Regions from separate parts of the Streptomyces sp. Qhu-G9 genome, predicted to be linked through region 1. Evidence: predicted binding sites of a transcription regulator. Region 1 holds the regulator's gene; each other region holds the start of a gene.
The links. The regulator HrcA, encoded in region 1, represses chaperone genes, less so after heat shock. The targets are predictions, from matches to a motif close to TTNGCACTCNGNNNNNCNGAGTGCNAA.
Positions count from the first base shown of each region.

Region 1 (2,266 bases):
CGATCTCGGGGGAGTCCGTGCCGGGCCCCGCGGACACCAGTACGACCAGGTCATGGGCCGTGTGCCCCGGACCGACGTTCGCCAGCAGCACCTGCCGGCCCCCGCCCAGGTCGAGCGTCCACTCGCCGGAGACGAGGTGCCTCGGCCGGACGAGGAGGTCCGCCGCCCCGGCCGCCTCGTCCGGATCGGCGCCGTTGCGCACCGCGTCCGCGTACAACTCGTCCCGGCCGTCGGCGAGCACCCGCTCGAGACCCACCGCCCCGAACACCTCGACCCCCGCGAACGCCGACGCCCCGAAGACATGGTCGAAGTGCGGGTGCGTGAGCGCGAGATGCGTGATCCGTCCGCCGCCGAGCAGCCGTCGCGCCCGCGCCCGCAGCCGCGCACCCTCCCGCACACTCGATCCCGCGTCGATCATGAGCGCCGCGTCCTCGCCCACCACGAGCCCGACCGTGCAGTCCCAGACCGGCAGCCGGCACCGGCCCGCGTAGGCGGACAGCTCTTCCCATCCGGACTCTTCCCGCCCGGCCTCTTCCCAAGTCACCGTCATGCGCCGACGCTAACCCCATGTTCCCGACAGAGCGGGACAGCCCCGTACACGTCGCCGCGCCCGCAGCGCCCGTCGTCGCGACATCGCAGGCCCGCCCTTGCCCGGGTCGCACCAACCGGCCGTACACTTGGCCGGGGATGCTGGCACTCGCGCGCGCTGAGTGCCAGGCGAAGGCGATCGAAGGCCGGTCGACGACCGCGGGGAAATCAGCTGGAGGTGTGCGCGATGCTCAGTGAACGCAGGCTCGAAGTGCTGCGCGCCATCGTCCAGGACTACGTGGGCACGGAGGAGCCGGTCGGCTCCAAGGCGCTCACGGAGCGTCACCGGCTGGGTGTCTCACCGGCGACCGTCCGCAACGACATGGCGGTCCTGGAGGACGAGGGCTACATCGCCCAGCCGCACACCAGCGCCGGCCGCATCCCCACGGACAAGGGCTACCGGCTCTTCGTCGACAAGCTCGCGGGCGTCAAGCCGATGACCGCGCCGGAGCGGCGGGCGATCCACCACTTCCTGGACGGCGCCGTCGACCTCGACGACGTCGTGGGGCGGACCGTGCGGCTCCTCGCGCAGCTCACCCGGCAGGTCGCCGTCGTCCAGTACCCCTCGCTCACGCGCTCGACCGTGCGTCATGTGGAGCTGCTGTCGCTGGCCCCGGCCCGCGTCATGCTCGTACTGATCACGGACACCGGCCGCGTCGAGCAGCGCATGGTGGACTGCCCGGCCCCCTTCGGGGAGGCCTCTCTGGCGGACCTGCGCGCGCGGCTCAACAGCCGGGTCGCGGGCCGCCGTTTCGCGGACGTCCCGCAACTGGTGCAGGATCTCCCCGATGCTTTCGAGGCGGAGGACCGGGGTACGGTCGCGACGGTGCTCTCCACTCTCCTGGAGACACTCGTCGAGGAGACCGAGGAGCGGCTGATGATCGGCGGCACCGCCAATCTGACCCGCTTCGGACATGATTTTCCCCTCACCATCCGTCCGGTGCTGGAGGCGTTGGAGGAGCAGGTCGTGCTCCTCAAACTCCTGGGTGAGGTCAATGATTCGGGCATGGCCGTACGGATCGGTCACGAGAACGCCCATGAGGGACTCAACTCCACTTCGGTGGTCTCCGTCGGCTACGGTTCGGGCGGCGAAGCAGTGGCAAAACTCGGCGTGGTCGGACCGACGCGCATGGATTACCCCGGAACGATGGGAGCGGTACGAGCGGTGGCACGGTACGTAGGACAGATCCTGGCGGAGTCGTAAGTGGCCACGGACTACTACGCCGTACTCGGCGTGCGCCGCGACGCGTCCCAGGACGAGATCAAGAAGGCATTCCGGCGGCTCGCACGCGAGCTGCACCCGGACGTCAACCCCGATCCGAAGACGCAGGAGCGCTTCAAGGAGATCAACGCCGCGTACGAGGTGTTGTCGGACCCGCAGAAGAAGCAGGTCTACGACCTCGGCGGCGACCCGCTGTCCCAGGCGGGCGGCCAAGGCGCGGGCGGCTTCGGCGCCGGCGGCTTCGGGAACTTCTCGGACATCATGGACGCGTTCTTCGGTACGGCGTCGCAGCGGGGCCCGCGGTCGCGCACGCGGCGCGGCCAGGACGCGATGATCCGGCTGGAGGTCGAGCTCGACGAGGCGGCCTTCGGCACGACGAAGGACATCCAGGTCGACACGGCCGTCGTCTGCACCACCTGCAGTGGTGAGGGCGCGGCTCCCGGCACGTCCGCGCAG
Region 1 covers NZ_CP114283.1:1,480,956-1,483,221, forward strand. The annotation lists gene O1Q96_RS08220 (MBL fold metallo-hydrolase) at 1-550, opposite strand, end outside; gene hrcA (heat-inducible transcriptional repressor HrcA) at 776-1,792, shown strand; gene dnaJ (molecular chaperone DnaJ) at 1,793-2,266, shown strand, end outside.

Region 2 (2,266 bases), 7.6 Mb from region 1:
TCCTGGACGACCAGGGGAAGCTGCGGCGGTTCGTCAACGTGTACGTGAACGACGACGACGTCCGCTTCGAGCAGGGGCTGGAGACGGCGACGCCGGACGGCGCCGGGGTGTCGATCATTCCGGCGGTCGCCGGAGGCTGAGCGGCCCTCTCGCGGCGGTCGATCATTACCCTCGGTAATGCCGAACACGCAGAGTTCATCGAATTGCCCCCTCCGTGAGAGAAGCGGAGGGGGCAATTCTGTATGGTTGAGCGCGCTACAGTTGGGGAACTTGCTTCGCTCCGCTTGTCCGGCACCTATGAGTCCCCGTCCGGAGCCCGATAAGAAGCAGCCAAAGTACCCTGTCATTTTCAGCCGTTTATGGCATTTGCGGGGTCCGACTTGCCCTGAATCTTCGTGAATCCTTCACATATTCCCGATCAGTCGTGCCCGGAATTCTCGTCGGATTGACCTGTTGCAGACGGCAGTTGGACGGATACATTCAGCCGCGGTCGACGCGTTCCGGCGCACACCCCCAACCGTTGGGGGGTGAGGTCTGACCCGGATCCGCGAAGTGCGGATCTGTGCAAGGGCCAGTAATAGGGGAGTTAGGCATGGCTCAGGGCACCGTCAAATGGTTCAACGCGGAGAAGGGGTACGGCTTCATCGCGGTCGACGGTGGTGCGGATGTTTTCGTCCACTACAGCGCGATTCAGATGGACGGCTACCGCACCCTGGAAGAGGGTCAGCGGGTCGATTTTGAGATCTCGCAAGGCCAGAAGGGGCCGCAGGCGGACATGGTCCGACTGGCGACCGGCTGAAGCACGCGCCGACTAACCGCAGCGACGTTCTTCTCTCGAAGGGCTCGCACCTCATGGGTGCGGGCCCTTCGGCATGTCCGAGGGGGCTCTTCGGTGTGGCCGCGAGAGGTCTCCGCATGTCCGTCGGGGGGTTCCATGGTCACTCGTGCCCCTCTGACCCCACCTCCTCGCACCCGCTCCCACCTGCGGATCATCGGGAGTCGCTTGCACTCGCATGGGTCGAGTGCTAATCATTGGCGTTAGCACTCTGAAGGTGAGAGTGACAACGAGGACCGGGTCGGTGAGGCCCGCAGGCCAGGTGGGGCAAGGAACCACGAGGCAGGCAGGCCGTCCGTCGCGGGCGCCAGCGCGGTCCGGAGCAATCCACCCCAGTCCGGGAGGACCACTTCACATGGCCAAGATCATCGCGTTCGACGAGGAGGCACGGCGCGGTCTCGAGCGCGGGATGAACCAGCTCGCCGACGCCGTCAAGGTAACCCTCGGCCCCAAGGGCCGCAACGTCGTCCTCGAGAAGAAGTGGGGCGCCCCCACGATCACCAACGATGGTGTTTCCATCGCCAAGGAGATCGAGCTCGAGGACCCTTACGAGAAGATCGGCGCCGAGCTGGTCAAGGAAGTCGCCAAGAAGACGGACGACGTCGCCGGTGACGGTACGACCACCGCGACCGTCCTCGCCCAGGCGCTCGTCCGTGAAGGCCTTCGCAACGTCGCCGCCGGCGCCAACCCGATGGCTCTCAAGCGCGGTATCGAGAAGGCCGTCGAGGCCGTCTCCGGTGCCCTGCTGGAGCAGGCGAAGGATGTCGAGACCAAGGAGCAGATCGCTTCGACGGCCTCCATCTCCGCCGCCGACACCCAGATCGGCGAGCTCATCGCCGAGGCGATGGACAAGGTCGGCAAGGAAGGCGTCATCACCGTCGAGGAGTCCCAGACCTTCGGTCTGGAGCTGGAGCTCACCGAGGGTATGCGCTTCGACAAGGGCTACATCTCGGCGTACTTCGCCACCGACATGGAGCGTATGGAGGCCGTCCTCGACGACCCGTACATCCTGATCGCGAACTCCAAGATCGCGAACGTCAAGGACCTGCTCCCGCTCCTCGAGAAGGTCATGCAGGGCGGCAAGCCGCTGCTGATCATCGCCGAGGACGTCGAGGGCGAGGCCCTGTCGACCCTGGTCGTCAACAAGATCCGTGGCACCTTCAAGTCCGTCGCCGTCAAGGCTCCGGGCTTCGGTGACCGCCGCAAGGCCATGCTGGCCGACATCGCGATCCTCACGGGCGGTGAGGTCATCTCCGAGGAGGTCGGCCTCAAGCTCGAGAACGCGACCGTCGACCTGCTCGGCCGCGCTCGCAAGGTCGTCATCACCAAGGACGAGACGACGATCGTCGACGGTTCGGGTTCGGCGGACCAGGTCGCCGGTCGCGTCAACCAGATCCGTGCCGAGATCGAGAACAGCGACTCGGACTACGA
Region 2 covers NZ_CP114283.1:9,129,454-9,131,719, reverse strand. The annotation lists gene O1Q96_RS42235 (MoaD/ThiS family protein) at 1-140, shown strand, start outside; gene O1Q96_RS42230 (cold-shock protein) at 593-799, shown strand; gene groL (chaperonin GroEL) at 1,191-2,266, shown strand, end outside.
Region 2: the regulator HrcA is predicted to act here: its motif matches at 1,003-1,029, upstream of groL (chaperonin GroEL).

Region 3 (2,266 bases), 7.2 Mb from region 1:
CCTCGACGTCCTCGGCGATGATCAGCAGCGGCTTCGAGGCGTTGGACTGGATGACCTTCTCGAGGAGGGGCAGCAGGTCCTGGATCGAGGCGATCTTGCCCTGGTGGATCAGGATGTACGGGTCGTCGAGGACGGCCTCCATACGCTCCTGGTCGGACACCATGTAGGGCGACAGGTAGCCCTTGTCGAAGGCCATGCCCTCGGTGAAGTCCAGCTCCAGACCGAAGGTGTTGGACTCCTCGACGGTGATGACACCGTCCTTGCCGACCTTGTCCATCGCCTCGGCGATGAGCTCGCCGACCTGGCTGTCCTGGGCGGACAGACCGGCGACGGCGGCGATGTCGGACTTCTCGTCGATCGGGCGCGCGGTCGCGAGGAGCTCCTCGGAGACCGCGGCGACGGCGGCGTCGATGCCCCGCTTCAGGAGGGCGGGGGACGCACCGGCGGCCACGTTCCTCAGGCCTTCGCGTACGAGCGCCTGGGCCAGCACGGTGGCGGTGGTCGTACCGTCGCCCGCTACGTCGTTGGTCTTGGTCGCCACCTCCTTCACCAGCTGGACGCCGAGGTTCTCGTACGGGTCGTCGACCTCGACCTCACGGGCGATGGTGACACCGTCGTTGGTGATGGTGGGGGCGCCGAACTTCTTGTCGATGACGACGTTGCGGCCCTTGGGGCCGATCGTCACCTTGACCGTGTCGGCAAGCTTGTTGACGCCGCGCTCGAGGGCGCGACGGGCGTCCTCGTCGAACTTCAGGATCTTCGCCATGGGAGCGGTTCAGCCCTCTCGGAAAACGTGGGTGAAACGAACTGCGCCCCCGGCGCCCGGCTTCATGCTTCGCTGGGGCCAGGGGCGCAGTTCACTGCAATGCTGGTAAAACCGGGTGAATTACTTCTCGATGATCGCGAGCACGTCGCGAGCCGAGAGGACGAGGTACTCCTCGCCGTTGTACTTCACCTCGGTGCCGCCGTACTTGCTGTACAGCACGATGTCGCCGGTGTTCACGTCGAGCGGCAGGCGCTCGCCGTTCTCGAAGCGGCCCGGGCCCACGGCAAGGACGACGCCCTCCTGGGGCTTCTCCTTCGCCGTGTCCGGGATGACCAGGCCAGAGGCCGTGGTCTGCTCGGCATCCAGCGGCTGGACCACAATGCGGTCCTCGAGCGGCTTGATGGCAACCTTGGAGCTGGTGGTCGTCACGATCCGACCTCCCCCTTCGGAGATCTCACGGGGTTAACTGTCTGAGGTGGCGACCAGGTGGATCCGTCGTCGCGGGTGCCGGACCTGCCCGTCGCTATTGGCACTCTCCTGTGGTGAGTGCCAGAGCCGAGACTATGACTGCGATTAGCACTCGGTCAAGCGGAGTGCCAGTCGACGTCGGCGGACAGGGGGTCCTCGGCGGGTCGGAACGCAGGGAGCGCACCCCTGAGAACCGTGCCATCGGCCCTTCTCCCGGCAGCCCTCTACAGGTAGTCCTCCAGGCGCGCCACGGTGAAGCCCGCCCTCTGGACGCGCTTCAGGATGTCGGCCGTCGTCCGTGTCAGGCTCGCCCCGCCCCGGCCCTCGGGGCAGTGGAGGATGTCGCCCGGGCGGAGCGGACCCTCGTCACGCCAGAGGACGACCGCGGCGACTCCGCAGCCGGCCGCCGCGCGCAGGGTGTCGTCGTTGTAGGCGCCGTAGGGCGGGCGGAAGAGCGTGGGGCGGATGCCGAAGCGCTGCTTGATCTTCTCCTGCTGGCCGCAGATCTCGGCCCGCTGACCCGCGTACGGGAGGCTCGGCAGGTACGGATGGTCGAGGGTGTGGTTCTGCACGCTCGCGCCGACCGCGCGCAGCCGCCCGAAGTGCGCGTACCCCGGTCCGACGACACTGTCCGTGAGGAACACGCTGACCGGCAGCCGTAGTTCACGCACCATGTCGACGAACCGCGGATCCTTCTCGGCGCCGTCGTCGAAGGTCAGGAAGACGACCTTGTCGCGGGTCGGGACGCGGTCCACGACGGGCGGCAGGCCGGCTTCGGCCGCGCGTGCGGCGGGCCGCCGGCCGGGCGGGCCCGGTGCCGGCGCCGGTGCGAGCGGAGCGGTCAGGCCCCAGCGCCGGTACGCGTCCGCGGCGGGCGCGTGCGTGCGCACCTTCTGCGCGGCCTTCTTGCCGAGCCTCTCGATGGGGTCGACGGACTGGGCACAGCCGGAGAGGCAGAGCACGCCGGCGAGCAGCGCCGCGGCCCCCCGCCGCCTCACAGGTAGTCCTCCAGACGTGCCACCGCGTACCCCT
Region 3 covers NZ_CP114283.1:8,706,319-8,708,584, forward strand. The annotation lists gene groL (chaperonin GroEL) at 1-766, opposite strand, end outside; gene groES (co-chaperone GroES) at 887-1,195, opposite strand; gene O1Q96_RS40350 (polysaccharide deacetylase family protein) at 1,459-2,232, opposite strand; gene O1Q96_RS40355 (polysaccharide deacetylase family protein) at 2,229-2,266, opposite strand, start outside.
Region 3: the regulator HrcA is predicted to act here: its motif matches at 1,340-1,366, upstream of groES (co-chaperone GroES).